DNA from 4 places in the Undibacterium sp. Di26W genome. Region 1 is predicted to be linked to each of the others. Evidence: predicted binding sites of a transcription regulator. Region 1 holds the regulator's gene; each other region holds the start of a gene.

Evidence for each region. Region 1 encodes sigma-54, which starts transcription at its own class of promoters, with help from an activator protein. Its sites were predicted from a motif close to TGGCANGNAANCTGCTTT; they were not measured.
Region 2: ACO0LM_RS21245 (TorF family putative porin) is a predicted target of sigma-54. The motif match lies at 3,249-3,266, and genes of this name have one in related genera.
Region 3: ACO0LM_RS13710 (pilin) is a predicted target of sigma-54. The motif match lies at 2,003-2,020, and genes of this name have one in related genera.
Region 4: ACO0LM_RS15425 (ammonium transporter) is a predicted target of sigma-54. The motif match lies at 1,555-1,572, and genes of this name have one in related genera.

The regions. Positions count from the first base shown of each region.
Region 1 is NZ_JBMPOR010000017.1:50,890-55,693, reverse strand. It holds gene lptB (LPS export ABC transporter ATP-binding protein) at 1-549, shown strand, start outside; gene ACO0LM_RS18845 (RNA polymerase factor sigma-54) at 561-2,048, shown strand; gene hpf (ribosome hibernation-promoting factor, HPF/YfiA family) at 2,158-2,505, shown strand; gene ACO0LM_RS18835 (hypothetical protein) at 2,946-3,137, opposite strand; gene ACO0LM_RS18830 (enoyl-CoA hydratase/isomerase family protein) at 3,240-4,334, shown strand; gene ACO0LM_RS18825 (ABC transporter ATP-binding protein) at 4,427-4,804, opposite strand, start outside.
Region 2 is NZ_JBMPOR010000021.1:58,715-63,518, reverse strand. It holds gene ACO0LM_RS21260 (DUF2076 domain-containing protein) at 378-1,121, opposite strand; gene ACO0LM_RS21255 (YifB family Mg chelatase-like AAA ATPase) at 1,256-2,779, opposite strand; gene ACO0LM_RS21250 (accessory factor UbiK family protein) at 2,796-3,038, opposite strand; gene ACO0LM_RS21245 (TorF family putative porin) at 3,524-4,270, shown strand; gene ACO0LM_RS21240 (P-II family nitrogen regulator) at 4,286-4,624, shown strand; gene ACO0LM_RS21235 (ammonium transporter) at 4,645-4,804, shown strand, end outside.
Region 3 is NZ_JBMPOR010000010.1:35,928-40,731, reverse strand. It holds gene ACO0LM_RS13715 (pilin) at 719-1,177, opposite strand; gene ACO0LM_RS13710 (pilin) at 1,506-1,937, opposite strand; gene ACO0LM_RS13705 (Wzy polymerase domain-containing protein) at 2,354-4,060, shown strand; gene moaC (cyclic pyranopterin monophosphate synthase MoaC) at 4,118-4,621, opposite strand; gene ACO0LM_RS13695 (M48 family metalloprotease) at 4,667-4,804, shown strand, end outside.
Region 4 is NZ_JBMPOR010000012.1:37,804-42,607, reverse strand. It holds gene ACO0LM_RS15430 (hypothetical protein) at 1-44, opposite strand, end outside; gene ACO0LM_RS15425 (ammonium transporter) at 41-1,474, opposite strand; gene ACO0LM_RS15420 (DUF1868 domain-containing protein) at 2,003-2,794, opposite strand; gene ACO0LM_RS15415 (TonB-dependent receptor) at 2,800-4,804, opposite strand, start outside.

The DNA of each region.
Region 1 (4,804 bases):
GTCAATATCTCACAACTGCCGATACACCAGAGAGCCGTGCTGGGTTTGTCCTACCTGCCGCAGGAAGCGTCCGTATTTCGCAAGCTGACGGTAGAAGACAATATCCGCGCCGTGCTGGAATTGCAAAAAGATGCCAATGGAAAATTTCTTTCAGAAAAATCCATTGTCAAAAGACTCAATGCCTTGCTGGCCGATTTGCAGATTGAAAAGATCAGGGAAAATCAGGCGCTGTCACTATCAGGCGGCGAACGCCGGCGGGTAGAAATTGCCCGCGCCCTCGCCACTAATCCGCGCTTCGTCTTGCTGGATGAACCCTTTGCCGGTGTTGACCCGATAGCCGTGATTGAAATCCAGCGTATTGTGCGCTTCCTCAAGGAGCGCGGTATCGGCGTGCTGATTACCGACCACAACGTGCGTGAAACCCTGGGCATCTGCGATCACGCCTACATCATCAATCAAGGCGCTGTACTGGCCAGCGGCAAGCCAGACGACATCATACAAAATGAATCCGTGCGTCGCGTCTATCTGGGAGAACATTTCCGGATGTGACGGGAATCATCATGAAACAAAGCCTGCAACTACGCACGTCCCAGCATCTGGCATTGACGCCTCAATTGCAGCAATCTATACGCTTGCTGCAATTGTCCACATTGGAATTGCACCAGGAGCTGGAAACCCTGCTCATCGAAAATCCCATGCTGGAGCGTGTGGATGATCCGCTGGACCATGCCGTGCGCCTGTTGGCCGATGGTGCCATCAATACCAGCAGCACCGCCGCCGATGCAGGTATGGAAGCCCCTGCATCCCGCGAAGAAAGCAACAGTACTACGGAAGTTCAGGGTGATGCCGATAGCGCCGTCAGTAACGAAGCCCTCAGCGCCAGTGAAGAGGACTGGAGTTTTGATGACGTGCATCATGGCAGCAAAAGCAGCGATGATGAAGATGGTCGCCCGCAACTGGGTGCTGCCCACATCACCCTGCGTGAACATCTGCAGGAACAAATGCGCCTTAACCTGCGCGAGCTGCGTGACCGCGCCCTGGTCGAGTTGATGATTGATGCCATTGACAACAATGGCTACCTGACAGAAACCCTGGATGAAATCCATGCCAGCCTGCCACTGGAATTGTGCGTGGAGCCAGAAGAGCTGGCATTTGCCCTGAACATGCTGCAGAGCTTCGACCCAGCCGGTGTGGGCGCTCGCACACCTTCTGAATGCCTGGCCCTGCAAATCAAACGCCTGCCTAAAATTGCTTTCGTGACACGCAGGCTGGCCTTGCAGATTGTCGAAACGCAACTGACTTTATTTGCACAAAGAGATTTCACCAAACTCAAGAAAATTCTCGACTGCGACGATGAAGATTTGCGCGACGCACAAACTGTCATCAGACTGTGCAAGCCCCGTCCGGGTATCGACTTTGCAGTCGATGAATCGGATTATGTGGTGCCAGACGTCATCGTCAAAAAATCAGGCAATGGCTGGCAAGTCACGCTGAATCAGGATGTCATGCCCAAATTGCGGGTTAGTAGCATGTATGCCAACATCATGAAGCAAAACCGGGGGGAAGGCGGACTCGGCTCACAGCTACAAGAGGCGCGCTGGCTCATCAAGAACATGCGGCAACGTTTCGACACCATTTTGCGCGTTGCACAAGCGATAGTTGAAAGGCAACGTAATTTTTTCACACACGGTGCTGTCGCCATGCGCCCCCTTGTTTTGCGCGAAATTGCTGATACACTAGGATTACACGAGAGCACTATCTCACGTGTAACAACTCAAAAATACATGCTGACCCCTCACGGCATGTTTGAGTTGAAATACTTTTTCGGCAGCCATGTCGCGACGGAAACAGGGGGAGAAGCATCTTCCACCGCGATACGCGCACTCATCAAGCAGTTGATAGGAGCAGAAGACCAGAAAAGCCCACTCTCTGATAGCAAAATTGCAGACATGCTGGGTGAACAGGGCATGGTAATTGCCCGACGGACAGTTGCCAAATACCGTGAAGCCCTAAAAATCCCCCCAGTGAGTTTGCGTAAATCTTTGTAAGCAAGTCCTTGTAATCACGGTTTGAATTGCTATATATGATTTAGCTCAAGGCAATAAGACAGCAATGAGCTTATCGTTACAGCAAGCAACATCACTATAGGAGCACAGTATGAATCTCACCATCAGTGGACATCACGTCGAAGTAACTCCTGCAATTCGTGAATATGTACATACCAAACTAGAACGTATCAGGCGACATTTCGACCAGGTCATTGATATCGCCGTCATCCTGACGGTGGACAAGCTCCGGGAAAAGGAAAAACGACACAAAGCCGACATTAATCTGCATATCAGTGGCAAAGATATTCATGTAGAAAGTCTGGCGCATGATCTGTATGCAGCGATCGATACACTGGTAGACAAACTGGATCGCCAGGTCATCAAGCACAAAGACAAAATACAAAACCATCAGCACGACGCCATCAAGCATATTCCTGATCCGGCATCGGCTTCATAAGACTCACCACCCCTGCCTTCGGGTTGCGGGTATCCAAAACAAGGACGCGAAAAGCGTCCTTTTTTGTTGGATGAATGGTTCTGAAATAAATCATATATTCAATCGCTAAATTGATTGCCCTCTGACAGGCTGTACAGGTATTACTGCCATTCCTACGTAGGCAGGAATATAGCGGGCAGGCAATCTAGCAACATTTGGCATACCGTGGTCTGATTTAATGTCAGGTCTGCATGCTTTACGTGTGTAGCTTTTATGTACTTACCCACAGTATTTAAGATTGCCAGCCGGGGGTAGCCCGGCAGCTACTCCCTTTTCTTGCTTCGCCAAGAAAAGGAAGCAAAAGAAGGCGACCGAGGCGTCGTCGCCCCTGCGGGGTTCCCGTTTGTGCGGTACAAAAAATGGGAAGATCCGAAACTCGCTACGCTCAGACATCGGCTCTTCTATTTCCATTTTCTGTACCGCACAAACGGCGTCGACACATCGGAATTGTTAAATTCAAAAACAACCCCAAAGTCAAACCCAACTGCAACTGCAACTGCAACTGCAACTGCAACTGCAACTGCAACTGCAACTGCAACTGCAACTGCAACTGCAACTGCAACTGCAACTGCAACTGCAACTGCAAGGAGCATCCTTTACTTGCACTGTTTCCTCATATACTTATACATCCCGTGACGTGCATCGCTGACAAAGCTAAAATAGCAGCTTCATTCTCTACTGCATAGCCAATCACCATGAGCGAATTTGTCCTCACTTCTGTCAAGAACAACATAGGCTATATCACCCTGGACCGGCCCAAGGCGCTGAACTCATTGTCGCTGGAGATGGTGCGTGCGCTCACCACGACTTTGCTGGGTTGGCAAGACGATGTAAATGTACGTGCTGTGTTCATTCACGGCAGTAGCGAAAAGGCTTTTTGTGCAGGGGGCGATATACGTTTCTTTTATGACGTGGGTACCGCGACACCAATGGGAGACTCTGCCCTGTTGGAAGACTTTTTTACTGAAGAATATGCATTAAATCATTTAATCCATTTTTACCCCAAGCCCTATATCGCGCTGATGAATGGAGTAGTCATGGGTGGTGGTATGGGCATTGCCCAGGCAGGCAATGACTGCCGTCTGCGCATTGTCACGGAACGTACCAAGATGGCGATGCCGGAAGTGAATATCGGCCTGTTCCCGGACGTGGGGGGAGGTTATTTCCTGTCGCGTGCACCGGGGCAAATCGGTACCTACTTGGGCTTGACCGGTGAAATGATCAACGCAGCAGATGCATTGTATGCAGGGCTGGCCGATGTATTTATACCGACATCAGAACTGCCCGCCTTGATGCATCTTCTGGGGCAAAATACCGCCACGGATGTGCGAGCGGCAATCCGCGAATTTGCTGCTCCTTTTGCAGATCAGGCACTCCCTGGCACCGGCAAGCTGGCAGCAAACAGATCAAGTATTGATGCCCTGTTCAGCGGAAACAGCGCAATCAAGATCAGCAACAACTTGCAGCAAGATGCATCTGATTTTGCACAGCAAGCATTTGCCATCATGCAAAAACGTTCCCCCTTACTGATGTCCGTCACGCTGGAACAACTACGACGCAGCGCCAGCATGACCGTATCCGATTGCCTGCGCATGGAAAGAAACATGGTGCGCCATTGCTTCAAACACGGCGAAGTGCTGGAAGGTGTGCGTGCGCTAGTCGTTGACAAAGACAATACGCCACGCTGGTCACCCGGTACGCTGACGGAGGTGACGACGGAACAAGTGACAGGCTTCTTCGCAGAAGCATGGCCAGCTCATGCGCATCCTTTGCGACACTTGAAAGACTAGATAAAACAAGTCAGACAGAATATCAGGCCAAATTAAAAAGGGAAGCAATGCCTCCCTTTTGTCCATCTAATGTCCAACTGATTGTTATCGCATCAATGATGCGCGCCACCACCCAGATAAGCCGCTTTCACAGCCGGATCATTTTGTAGATTGGCTGCTGGCCCATGAACTGAAATGCGCCCGTTTTCCAGCACATAACCATAATCTGCCACCGCCAAAGCGGCCGCGGCAAATTGTTCCACCAGCAGCATGGTAATGCCCTGCTCTTTCAGCCGCACGATAATGCGAAAGACTTCATCCACCAGTATCGGTGCCAGCCCCATGGAAGGTTCATCCAGCAGGACGACATCCGGATTCAGCATCACCGCCCTGGCCATCGCCAGCATCTGCTGTTCACCACCAGACAGGGTACCGGCCAACTGATTACGACGTTCTTTCAAACGCGGGAACAAGTCCATGGCTTTTTGCAG
Region 2 (4,804 bases), on a different contig from region 1:
CATCAGCCATTAACGCACCGACTGGCGAATTGTGATACCTGAAATAAGAAATTTTAAGGAAATTTGGTAACGCGCTGTAACAACGCAGATCTGGCGATATCTTCTAGCAGAAAATTGCCATTGGGATCAATGTTGCCGGGATGGTGGCTGCGCCTGTGAAAGCACCCTCCGCAAACCCAGTGTCAGCATCGATGTGCTTTATGGACATGCTTGAAGCCTTGCACAATGGCAAGGCTTCAAATCTGATCTGGCAAGGGGGAAGCTATCTTTGTGCGGCGCTGAACAAGGGTAGTTGTTACAGCGCCGTAATCAATTTGCAAACTTTGTTACTTGCGGGGCAGTAGGCGATAAGGAAGGGCTATGTTGCCAGCAAGGTTTCAGGAAAAATCCGCCATATCATCGCCACCAAAATCATCCATCAGGCTGGCCGATTGCGTGTCATCTACCGCTGGAACTTCCGGTGCAGTCTCTTGCACTTCTGGTGCCTTGTCAAAATAACCGGGTAACAAATCACTGCCACCCTGGTTCAATTGCGTTGTACCGCTGCCGCTGTCAGCCATTTGCTGATGCGACTGGTTGCCCATCAAATGACCTATACCCTGGAACAAAAAAGCACCCGCCGCTACGCCAGCGGCCGTTGCTGCCACTGTGCCCAGCATGCTGCCGCCAGTACCACCAAAGAAGCTGGAAGCCGGTGCCGCAGCCATGGCGCTGACGGGCAGCGGTGGCGGTTGCATGCCGCTGTAGCCTGGCAGGGGGCTACCAGTGACTGATGTTGCTGTGGTCGCTGCCGTTGCTGCCTGTATGGGGCGGCTGCTGGAACTATTACCCCAGGCACTGGTGGCCGGATCCAGGAAATTGTCGCCAGGATTGCCATAGCCGTTATTCTTACCCGCCTGTAATTCACGTAGCTCTGTCTGCAGGCTGGTGATCTGGGTATTGGCCTGGGCCAATGCCTGGTCCAGCAGCAAAGCCCTTTGCACCAGCAGATAACTGGCGTCAGGCTGCTTGCTGACAGCATCATTAATCAGGCTTTGCGCTTGCACATCTTTGCTGATGCCTTGCACTTTCACCAACTGATCGAGAAAATTCTGTAAAGCCTGGGTTTCTTGTGGGGACATGGTCATCTCCTGATGTAACTAACTATTCACTATGTGGTTACGTAGCTGGGGATTTCAATGCTTGTTCAAGGTCAAGGCGACTTGGTGTCATGGTCGTGTATGTCGGCATCCGACACAGAAATGCTTAGAACTACTTAATGTTCCCTCAACGCCCGCCGGTACTGTATGGCTTCGGCCACATGCGCAGCCGTGATTTGTCTGGCTCCTGCCAGGTCGGCAACGGTACGGGCGACTTTTAATACGCGGTGATAGGCGCGGGCAGACCAGCTGAACTTGTTCATGGCGTTGCGCAGCAACTGTTCGGCGCTGCTGTCGGGGCGGCAGTATTCGTCGATTTCAGTGGTGGATAGCAGGTTGTTGGCTTTGCCCTGGCGTTGCTGCTGGTGTGCAAAAGCAGCTTCAACCCGTGCGTGTATCTGTTGGCTGGCTTCACCATCCGCTTGTTTCAGCAAATCTGCATGGGGCAGGGCACCGACCTGTATCTGCAAGTCTATGCGGTCAAGCAGGGGGCCGGATATCCTGCCCTGGTAACGGGCGATGTTATCCGGCGTGCAGCGGCATTTGCCATTACTGTGCCCGAAATAACCGCAAGGGCATGGGTTCATCGCAGCGATTAACTGGAAACTGGCGGGAAAATCTGCCTGCCGTGCCGCTCTTGAAATGGTAATGTGGCCAGACTCCAGTGGTTCCCGCAAGACTTCCAGCACTTTCCGGTCAAATTCCGGAAGTTCATCGAGGAACAGCACGCCGCGATGTGCCAGTGAAATTTCACCGGGGCGCGGCGTGCTGCCACCACCAACCAACGCCACGGCAGATGCTGTATGGTGGGGTGAACGGTAAGGCCTGGCCTTCCAGCGCTCTATCGCAAAGCCGGATGTCAGCGATAGTACAGCGGCTGATTCCAGTGCTTCCTGATCGGTCATGGTCGGCAGAATACCGGGGAAACGGGCTGCCAGCATGGATTTGCCGGTGCCTGGCGGGCCCACCATGATGACCGAATGCGAACCTGCTGCCGCCACTTCCAGTGCCCGCTTGGCCTGCAATTGCCCTTTGACTTCGGCAAAGTCGGCATAGCGAGGGCGCTGCACCTGGGAATGCGCTCGGTGGCGTACCAGCTTGCTATCATTACCCAGAGCGGCAAAGTGGGCGCACACCTGTAGCAATGAATCTGCCGGGTAAATGGCAGCGTCGCTGACCAACGCTGCTTCATCGGCATTGGCTCGCGGCAGGATGAAGGCGGGTTCTTGTTTACTGTGCTGCTGGCTTTTGCAGATGGCAAAGGTCATTGCCAGCGCGCCGCGTATCGGTCTTAGTTCACCCGATAGTGACAGTTCGCCGGCAAATTCATATTGGTCCAGTGCATCTGCCGGGATTTGCCCGGAGGCGGCAAGTATGCCCAGTGCGATGGGCAAATCAAAACGGCCCGATTCTTTCGGCAGGTCTGCCGGGGCCAGGTTGACCGTAATCCGCTTGGCCGGGAAATCAAAACGCGCATTTTGCAGCGCAGCCCTGACCCTGTCCTTGGATTCCTTCACCTCGGTTTCGGGCAGGCCGACGATGGTAAAGGCTGGCAGGCCATTGGCCAGATGCACTTCCACGGTAACTTGTGGTGCATCCATGCCATTCAGGGCGCGGCTTTTGAGGACGGCGAGCGACATCGGCTGCTGAACCTGTTTATTCGTCGTTTTGTTGTGCTTCCAGGGCGGCGACCCGGGCTTCCAGTGCTTCCAGCTTGGCGCGGGTCTTGGCCAGTACCTGCGCCTGTATATCAAATTCTTCTCTGGTGACCAGATCCAGCTTGGAAAATCCCTGGCTCATCATGGCCTTGACGTTTTTTTCCAGGTCTTTTGCCGGGGAATTTTCCAGCACCTGGTTAACTTTGGCCTGCATGTCACTAAAGAAATTTTGCTTATTCATTTTCTATCCTCTCTCTGGAATTTGCACCAATATGGTGCAAATTTGCTGACGCCACTTTTTCGTGCAGAATAATCAGTGCATTTTATTGGTGCATCTATGCTGCACAATGCGCTTGCCATTTTACCCATAAGGTAATGATAACGCATCTATCCCTGATGCTTATTGGTATTGCCGGAGGTATTTCGGTTAATACGTAGAAACTTGCGCAGTTGGCACGACTCCTGCTAACAGAGAGATGAAAAGAGAATTCAGGCATTCATGGCAGTGGTATCTGTAAGAACCTGTTTACGATCTGTAGCGAGCGAGCGTCAGCGGGGTGAAGAGCAGCGCAAAAAGCGGAATGTACTTAAGTACATGAGCATTTTGAGCAGCACATGAGCCCCGATCACGCTCGCGCAGTAAGATCGAAAACAGGTTCTAAGCAGGCCATGCATGCACAAAAGGTTTAATCCGATTCAAATCTTAATCAACTAGGGGGAAGCGCAATGAAAAAATTAGTAATCGCCGCTGCTGTAGCCGCATCATTCTTTGGTGGTTTTGCCCAGGCAGAAGATGCCAAGCCAGATAATGAAGTCAGCTTCAACGTTGGCGTAGTCAGTGAATACCGCTATCGTGCCATTTCGCAGTCTCGTCTTGACCCGGCTTTGCAGGGCGGTGCTGATTATGTGAACAATCCTAGCGGTTTTTACGCTGGTACATGGTTGTCGACCATCAAATGGACCAAGGATGCAGGTGGTAGCGGCGACATCGAATGGGATATCTATGCCGGTAAAAAGGGCGAGATTGTCAAAGACGTTTCGTATGATGTCGGTGTACTGAGCTATATATACCCATCCAACGGCCTGAACAAAGTGGCTGGTTTTGCTGATGCCAACACGACAGAAATCTATGGCCAGATCGGCACCGGCCCTGTGTATGCAAAATATTCGCACTCCGTGACCAACCTGTTCGGTTTCGTCAACAGTAAAAACAGTGGTTACCTGGACCTGGGGGCGAATATTGAAGTACCTGAAGGCTATACACTGGGTCTGCATGTAGGCCGCCAAACTGTCAAAAACAATGGCGCTTCTTCTTACTCTGACTGGAAAATCAGCATCAACAAGGAATTCTTCGGCGTCAACTTTGGTCTGGCAGCACTGGGCACCAATGCCGACAAGAAGCTGTATGTGACACCAGCAGGCAAGTTTACAGGCAAGACCACTCTGGTATTGTCTGCAGTCAAAACCTTTTAAACATTTGAGGCTAGCATGAAACTGATTACTGCAATTATCAAGCCTTTCAAGCTCGATGAAGTCCGCGAAGCCTTGTCCACCATCGGTGTACAGGGGATCACGGTGACTGAAGTGAAGGGCTTTGGCCGTCAAAAAGGCCATACCGAGCTGTACCGTGGCGCCGAGTATGTTGTTGACTTCCTGCCGAAGACAAAAATTGAAGCAGCCGTGGATGATGCCATTGTTGACCGTGCGATCGAAGCGATAGAAACCGCTGCGCGCACCGGAAAAATCGGCGATGGCAAGATTTTCGTCTACGACTTGCAACAAGTTGTGCGTATTCGTACCGGTGAAACCGGCAACGACGCGCTCTGATCGGCTACCAGGGAGTTCACATGAAAAAACTATTAAAAAATGTAGTGGCAGGGACAGCCATACTGGTCAGTCTGGGTTTTGCATCGATGGCAATCGCCGAAGATGCACCAGCCAAGCCTGAGGCTGCAGCAGCATCTACCGCCGTATCTGCATCAGCATCCGCCCCTGCAGCATCTGCTC
Region 3 (4,804 bases), on a different contig from region 1:
CCACTGATACACTGTGTCAAAGCATATCCTGGTAGCGGCCGTAACCGTATGTCATGGCGGAAGTGATATGGCGCTTTGAGGGGGTATTCTGGGAATGGCAGAAACAATACTGAATTCCACGATCAGAATGATGGATTTAAAGTTATTTACTCTTTCTGCTCATGAGCTTTGCTTTGAAGGTACAGCATGCGGCGGGCACCCAAAACTGAAAGTCCCCAAGGGCCGCTTGTGTGGCGGAGAAGTCGCAGATATTACACGCCTTATGGCTTGAAGCCCGACGAGGTACTGGCTGACAACGGCTGCCATGCCGATACACTGATCGATTGTATTGAAGCTGCGGGAGCGAAGGCCTTCATTTTCCCAAAAGAAACTGTATTATGCAACGTAGTTATGATCATTATTTGCATATAGATCGCAATTTTTTAGAACTTTTTTACCGGATCAAACAATTTCAAGGGGTTGCAATATTCTATGAAAAGCGGGCTTTCAACTACTTGCCATTTCTTAATTTCGTTTGCGCTTTCATCTGGGTTATTTAATTGCTAATGGATCATAATAAGATTAAAAATTACATGGGCGATTGTTAATTGCGTGAGGACAATTTTAGCTTTGGCTGGACAAATTCGCGTATGTCTTATTAAATTGAACATTGCTATTGTTGCGAGAAAGTAATTACTTCCTTGGTTCAGCTTGATGAATAAAGAGTAATTTAAAGCATTTAAGCTTTAGGTAGATATTTAGCTGGAACAGTGCCGCTGACGGTCCAGCGCAAAGAGCCAACTCCGCACGCACCAGTGTAAATGACGCTTTTGTTCATCGCAGTGCCTAATTCCACTAAAGTGGGGTTTAACTGTGCGGTAATTACAATTGATGTAGCGCTAGCTGGTCCGGCAGTTACTGAGTCAACGTATTTACCCGATATGGCTGTTGCAACTGGAATACCCATCGATGTGTTGTCTGTAGCAGATGCCAGATTACCAACAGAGCACATTACACCAGCAACCTGTAGCGCGGGACTAATTAAATTTCCCACTTCGGAAACTTTTGACTTGATCGTGTAGTCTTGATAGGCAGGTATTGCCACAGCTGCCAGAATGCCAATGATCGCAACAACTATCATTAATTCTATTAATGTAAAGCCGCGTTGTACATATTGTTTTTTTAATTGGACTCTCATACATTACCTCTTTAACTTATTATGGACATTCTAAAAAGCCTCGAGCAATATTTATGAATCATTGTCACAATTTATCTATAACTTAAAAATTGTGCATCGGGGTTTTCTGTGGGTACAGAGCTTAAACAGTCCTGATCATCAAGACAAACCAACGACGCGCAACACCTGAAGTAGTTGGTGGTTTGCAGAGCAAGCTGGACGCGATATTCAGACGATCAATTCGAGCTGTATCCTTAAATTGATTGACTTTTTCGACAAAAATCTGAAGTACCAAAAAAATAGGAAGACGTTTAAATCTTCCTATTTTTTGACAATTAAATTCTAACCATTAAGCTTTAGGCAGATATTTAGCTGGAACAGTGCCACTGACAGTCCAGCGCAAAGAACCAACACCACACGCACCAGTGTAAGTGACGGTTTTGTTCATCGCAGTGCCCAATTCTACTAAAGAGGTGTTCATCTGTGCAGTGATCACAATTGAACTAGCAGTACCGCCACTAGCAGTGACTGAGTCAACGTATTTACCCGCTATGAGATTAGCAGTTGGTATGCCCATCGATGAGTTGTCTACAGCAGATGCCAGAGTACCACCAGAGCACATAACACCAGCTTGTGCCAATGCTGGAGCGATCAGGCTACCAACTTCAGATACTTTGGACTTAACTGTGTAATCCTGGTAAGCAGGAATAGCAACAGCAGCCAGAATACCGATAATCGCAACAACGATCATCAATTCGATGAGGGTAAAACCCTTTTGCATAGTTTTCATGATAAATCCTTAAAATTGAAGTGAAACAAGACTATATTAAGTGCTGCACTCACCTATAAGCATGATATGTGCCAGCTTTTTTAAACGAGAAACTTCTGATCAAAATAGGAATAGTTCAGAAGCTGATCTACAACAAGCAAGTTGCTTGCCAGCCATATTCTCACACGGGTACAACACAAGTAGCCGATTTTTTTACATATGCTTACTTGCACGGCCATTGCACGGCCATTGCACGGCCATTTTTTGTCAATGCAGGAAATGGCAGTGACAGAATTTGTTAATTGACGATTTTTGTTGCCTGCTTTCGGCAGTATTGTGTTCACTGCCGTGCGATAATTTACTTGTCGTCAATATGAAAAGCAGACTGCTACATGGTTCCCAGCGTATTTATGAGAGAAAAATCAACAATGGCGATTGCTGTTTTTGCTTTTTTGTTAATTTGTTCTTACGCCCATCCTTTTCATATCCACCCCTATCGTACTTATTATCATGACGTCCTGAGTATCCTGGGTTTGGTACTGGCCTTTGCATTTCTCGCGGCTGAGACAGTGCCACGGCTACGAGTGCCAGCCATCATCTACCTGTTCGCGGGCTTACTGTTATGGATGGGCATGCAGTTTATTACTGGTCATCTTGAAAACGCGGCTGACGTCAGCTTACCCATTATCTATATAGCTGCATTGATAGCTGCCATCATGATAGGGGCAACCTGGGCGGCGAAAGAGGGTGGCGTGACATTGCTGTGTCAGGCCCTGGCGGTTGCCCACTTGCTTGCCGGTTTGTTGTCGGTGGTTTTGCAGTGTATACAGTTATCGGGCTTATATGCCTGGCCGTTCGTCATGTATATCGCCACCAATACACAGCCTTTCGTGCGTCCGTTTGCCAATGTGGCACAACCGAATCAACTGGCTTTGTTGCTCTGCTTTGCCCTCGCTTCGAGCTTCTATCTATATAGGGCACGCAAGATGCCGGCATGGTTGGTCACAGTGGCGTTGGTTTTCCTTCTCTGGGGCTTGACGTTGACTCACTCGCGCATAGGCTGGGTGATTGTTCCGGCATTTGTCTTGATGTGTGGCCTGGGACGCTCTACAGTCAGTGGTAACGCAATTGAACCACGGGTCAGCCTGGTATTTTGTATTGCCATGGCCTTGTTGTATGCCGGTATGGTAGCGGCCTTGCCTTCATTGGGCGACGTATTCGGGTTTAGTGGCGGCACAATTGCTGAACACGTGGGCGGACGTTCCGAGCGCATGGTCTTATGGTCGCAGGCCTGGCGCATGGCGGCAGAACACCCGTGGTTTGGTGTCGGCTGGTTTGGCTTTGGCGCTGAACAGGTCAGGATAGCGGCAGATCTGGGCTCGGGTACCTATGCTGAACATGCGCACAATCTGATCTTGAATTTTGCAGCTGAGCTGGGTTGGCCGTATACCCTGGTGTTTATGTTGACACTGGCGTGGTGGTTTGTCCAAACCTGCGTCCAGCCTTCGACGCATCTGGCGATTCAGTTTACCCGTTTGTGTTTTGTCGCTGTGATGGTGCACAGCATGGTTGAATTCCCTTTATGGTATGCCTATGTGTTGATACCAATCGGCGTTCTTATGGGTATGGTGCACCAGATGCGCTGGCCGGCAGACGGCGTGCGGGTGGCGCCAGCCGCCTTGTCTGTATTGGTGGCAGTATCGCTGTTGCTGATGGCCCTGATCAGCCTGGATTATCAACGGGTGGTTGCCGGTTTCCAGGCTTTACGGTCCGAGCAGTCTGGCTACAAAGCGCCGCAGGCCCCCATGCAAAAGCCAGTGTTTACTTTCTTTCCGCAATTCTTTGACTATTTCACTCTGACCAGAATCAATCCCCATGAAGGTATGTCAGCAGACGAAATTGCCTATCTGGAAAAATGGGGAGCGCGATTCGGTTTTGTGCATATCATCAACAAGTTGGCCGAAGCCTATGTATTGAATGGACAGCCCAGGAAAGCTGAACGCGCCATGCTGAGCTTGCAAAGACTGCATCCAACGGTCTACACGGAATATTGGGATTACTGGAAAGCCAAGTCGGGCCAGGACGAACGCTACAAGGCCATTTTTATCAAGATGCCGCCACGTGATGCGCCATAAGCCCGGGAAAACGCGCTACTGTGTTGGTGGCATTCTTTATTGTATTGCCTGATCTTGTTATGCATCAATCAGGCTGACCCAGTCCCCGGATTTGCCGCCATGTTTTTCCAGCACCCGCACGTCGGTCATCACCATGCCGCGGTCAACCGCCTTGCACATGTCGTAAATGGTCAGCAGCCCGACCTGGACGGCAGTCAGTGCTTCCATTTCAACGCCGGTTTTACCAACTGTTTCAACCTGGGCCTGGCAACTGATCGTGGCTGTGCCTTCATCAATGCTAAAATCAACGGCGACCCTGGTCAGGGCAAGAGGATGGCAGAGTGGAATCAAGTCGCTGGTGCGTTTGGCCGCCATAATGGCTGCAATGCGGGCGATACCAAGGACATCCCCTTTTTTGGCATTGCCTTGCTGGATAATGGCCAGGGTTTCCGGCTTCATGCGGATTTTACCAAGGGCAATGGCGCTACGGTGGCTGTCATTCTTGCTGGCGACATCGACCATATGTGCTTGCCCACTGGCATCAAAATGGCTGAGGCCCTGGTTTGTTGAATCATTACTCATTATTGTGATAACAGGCAAAAAGTGAAAAAAAAAGGAAGCAATTCAGTGTCCAGGCATCATAGCATTGCGAATACGGTCCGTAGCACATTTCGCCGCACTTCTTTGTGCGCCGCCATCTTGCTGATTGGTGGTATGGGTAATCTCAGCATGGTGCCCAAACTGGCTCATGCGCAAAACCTGCCT
Region 4 (4,804 bases), on a different contig from region 1:
AGATTGTCTGACATGGCGTTCTGGACTATGGTGCTGGTGCTCATAAGATATGCTCCCCGTGAAGTTCAAGATCAAGCCCTTCTCTTTCCTGCTCTTTAGTGACGCGCAAGCCGACGGTAACTTTGACCAGCCATAAAATGATGGCAGTCACAGCACCCGAATAAATCACGGTAACGATGACACCAAATGCCTGCGTCGCCAGGCTGCCATCGGCTCCGCCTATGCTCTTCAGCGCAAACACGCCGGTCAACAGGGCGCCGACGATGCCGCCGATGGCGTGCACACCAAATACATCCAGTGAATCATCGTAAGCCCCCATGGATTTGAGTGAAGTCGCGCCCCAGTAGCAGGCCACGCCGGCAACGGCACCAATGACCAGCGCGCCGGTCAGATCGACAAAGCCGGAAGCGGGGGTGATCGCCACCAGGCCGGCGACGGCACCAGAAACGATGCCCAGTACCGAGGGTTTGCCACGTCGCAGCCATTCCACGAACATCCAGGCCAGTGCCGATGTTGCCGTTGCCACCTGTGTGACCAGCATCGCCAGACCGGCCCTGCCATCTGCTGCACCAGCAGACCCTGCATTGAAGCCGAACCAGCCCACCCACAACAGGGATGCACCAATACCTGTCAGCAACAGATTATGGGGTGGCATGGGTTCCTTGCCGAACCCCAGGCGTGGTCCGACGATCAGTGCAGCCACCAGACCAGACACGCCGGCATTGATATGCACGACTGTGCCGCCGGCAAAGTCCAGCACGCCACGTGCCGCCAGCCAGCCCGCCGGTTCCCATACCCAGTGGGCAACCGGCACATACACCAGCAATGACCACAGTGTGATGAACAGCAGCAAGGCAGAAAATTTCATGCGTTCGGCAAAGGCACCGGTGATCAGAGCCGGGGTGATAATCGCAAACGTCATCTGGAACATCAGGAACACGCTTTCCGGTATCGTCGGTGCCAGTTGATGCACACTAAGTTGACCGGCTTCTTTCAAAAAGCTCACGCCATGCAGCATGAACCTGTCCATGCTGCCCAGATAAGGCGAACCTGCAGTGAACACCAGGCTATAACCCAGCACCACCCACAAGATCGTGACGATGCAGGTGGTCGCCAGACTGTGCGCCATCGTGCCCAGGGCATTTTTCTTGCGCACCATGCCGGTATAAAACAAGGCCAGGCCAGGGATGGTCATCAGCAATACCAGTGCAGTCGAGGTCAGCATCCAGGCCGTGTCACCCGCACTGATCTTGTCAGCAGCGATCATGCCAGGCTTGGTCATTGCAGGCGGGGCTTCTGCAGGAGTAAGGGGTGTAGCAAGGGTTGTAGCGGGCAAAGAAGCAGGGGCCGCTGTGGTCGCTGCCGTGACTGAAGCTGCGGCAGGCGGCTCAGCCTGTGCGTTACAGGTGCCACTGAGCAGGCACAGGCTGAAAGAAAGAGGAAGCAATAAGTTGGAAAGTACGCGTATTTTCATCAAAGCTGGCCTTTTCAAAAAACATCGTCAATGACACACAAGATTGTTTGCAAATAGTGTTTGCGATTATCGTGTGCGACGCAGCATTTTTCATGCCAAGGCTGATACCAGTGGATTTGATGTCGTTGCTGGCTATTTGAGGGAGTTGTGCCACCAGTGAAGGTGGGGATGGCGCATGCACGCACCAAAATGTAAGCAAATATTACCGTGAGGCATGACTTTGCACGGCCAAGGTGCTAAGCCGTTTTCTAAAGGGATGGCAGGCATGCCGGTCGTGTATTGCGCGTGACTCCATGATAAACGCCGCTTTGCTGAGACGGCAAAGCGGCGTTTTGTATTCAAATCAGCAGTTTGACGTTGGGCCAAGTCCGCGCCGCAGACAAGAGTAATGAGATCATGGCATTCGTGTGGGTGAGGCAGCGCAGAACTTCGCCATCCTGTGCTGCATCGCCCTGGTCTCACCCCACGTACTGCCTCCAGCCCAAGCTTGGCCATGAATTCGACCGCGTACACTTTGCTTTTTTGCTGCTATGCCGGACGCTGATTCTGTAACAGCAACTGGGGCCGGAACTCGTACATCCCGTCGAAATACACGTACTCTGGATTCTGCAGTTCAACCACCGGCGCGCGCCGGATCAACTCCCCGGCCAGCACCTGGTGCAGCTTGAAGAAGCGGCGCTGCTCTTCGCTGGTCATCGTCGAATAGAAGTAGTTCAGCGTGATGTGGAAGCGGAAGCTGTCGTGGTCGGCCAGACGGTAGTTCAGCGCTTGCGCCAGCCGGTCGCGCAACTTGCGGATCTTGCGGTTTTCCGCTGCGTCCACCGGCTCGAACTGGATGTTGTACAAGTTGGTCTGCTGCTCCACTGGCAACACACGCAGGCGGAACGGCAGCTCGCACCCGAGATCGAAGACCTTCAGCTTGGCCAGCCACCAGGCGTTGCAGAAGGCTTCATCGGCATCCGGCGGGATATCCGTAGGAAAGTCCAGATGCCGCGCCGGATACGAGATACCGTTGAAGACTGTCATGTGGTAGCTGGCTGGTGGCAGTACGGCAATCCGGTGCAGCATGCCGCTGCGCATCAGGTTTTGATGGATGTCCAGCAAGGCCATGAAGGTTTCGCTGCGCTTGTCCACATGACAGATGATGGAGTTACCGGGCCAGTGCGCCTCGCTGCCATCAGGGTTGAATTTCGGTGCCACTGTGGTCGCACTCGGCGCGGCGTTCACCGCGCCAGCACCAAGCGCCATCCCACCCTGCAGCAACAGCGCCAGGGCGCGCCGCCGGGACCAGCTTAGCTGACCGTTTGCTTGAGCGTTCATGGCATTCACCACTGGACCATGATCGACGCGGCGACACTGCGGCCGAAGATCGGGCGGCCTGTGCTCGCCTCCGCGACGCTGAAGGCGTTGCCGGACGGCGCGCGGGCATTACCTTCGGTAAGCCCGGCGGAATTAGTCAGGTTAGAAACCGTTAATTGCAGGCTGACTCCCGGCGTCAGGCGGTATTGGAATCCCAGGTCCACCGTCCGATAGGCCGGCAAAATACTGGTATTCACAAAGTCCTGGTAGCTCTTGCCCACAGCGCTGAAGGTGGCGTACAGGCGTCCGCTCCGGTCGTCAAACTTGAACAGCCAGGCTGGACTGAGCGTGGCCATGGTGCGCGGCACGCGCGGGATCTGCTTGCCGGCCAGGCTGTTGGCGGACAAAGTGGTGAAGGTCACACCGCCATTCACATCTGGTTGTTGCAAGGTGACTGAACCGTTCACTTCGAACGCGCTGGAGGGACGCCATGTCCCTTCCAGCTCCAGGCCCTTGGTGGTGGTATTGATCAGCAGTGGCTGATTAGTGAGCACGCCAGTCGCATCGGCGAAGTAGGTCGACGAATTCAGGTTCTTGAAATTGCTGTAGAAACCGATCAGCACCAGCTGCAGTTGCGGCTGTGACAGCTTCAAACCCACTTCGGCCTGGCGCACTGGTGTCACCGGCACCGGCTGGCCGTTGGGCAAGGTGCCAGCCACGCCGTTGTTGATGTTGGCCCAGTAATCGCTCAGACGCGGCAAGCTGTAGGCGCTGGAATAGCGCACAAAGGCGTTGAGTGGCTCGCTGATCTGAAGCAGCGAGCCGGCGGTCCAGGCCGTGCCATGCTGGGTCACGCTGTAGGGCACGTAGCCAGTCAGGCCGGTCACGCTTTGCGCGGCCAACGGGCCGGTGCTGGACAGGGCCTGCTTGCCGATGACGCCGCGCTCGCCGCGTTCCTGGCGCACCTCGTGGCGAACGCCGATGTCGACCTGCCAATCCTTGGAGATGTGCCAGTTTTCCGCCGCGTAGACGGCCGAGGCCAGGCCGTGTACGCGGCCGATCAGGTCGCCGCTGCCATAGGTGGTGAAGCCGTTTTCTGTGACCATGCCGGTCGGCTGGCTAGCGGCGTTCAGTGCCTGGATGTCCAACAGGTCGGCATTGTTCTTGACGTTGGTGAGGATGGTGTTACCGATCTGCTGCTGCTCCAGACTGTAACGGCTCAGGCTTAGGCCGAGCGCCACGTCGTGCGTACCCAGATCGGCAAGGGCGAAGGACTTGCTGGCGCGCAGGTCGTTGACCGCGTTGCGGATCGTTGAGATGGTACTGGACCAGGTGTTGGTCATGGTCAGTCCGGCGGTGGCAGCCGGGTCGAACACCTGGCCGCTGCCCGCATACAGATAGCGCAGTGACGTGGTGCCGGCGAACGCCTTCTGGGCCGTGCTCAGGTTGGCTTGAAGCAGCGCCCCCGCGTCTGATGGAGCACCATTCAAGAGCGCGTTGAAGCCCACCTCGCCGCTGGTATAGCGAGCCTTGTCGCTCAGTTTCCAGCCGCCTGGCAGCGTGAAGTCGACGCCGGCCGTCAGCGTGGTGACTTTGGGATGGATGCCGTCGGCAAGGTCGCGGTTCGCGTAGCCACTGCTGCCCTGCCCATCCAGCACGCGATAGCGCACCTGGCGGAAGCTGGCCGAATCCAGGGTGCCGGTGTGCGGGTCGATCTGGTTGGCCAGCGAATTGCCGTTGCGGGTATCCGTCAGCGGGATGCTGGTGTAGAAAATAGCACGATCGTCCAGGTGCTTCAGGCTGACAAACAGTTTGTCGCCACCACCCAGCAGATAGGTCGCGCCAAGTTTGATCTGGCCGCCGCGGTCGGCGTTGCTGAAACCCGGGTCGCGCAAGCCATCGCCCTGGCGGAGGAAGCCGCTGAAGCTATACAGCAGGCGGTCGTTGACTGGGCCGGACATTGCCAGGTCAGCGCGTACCTGATGGTGTTGGCCCACCGTCAGCTTAGCGGCATGATCCGGCTCGGTCGTG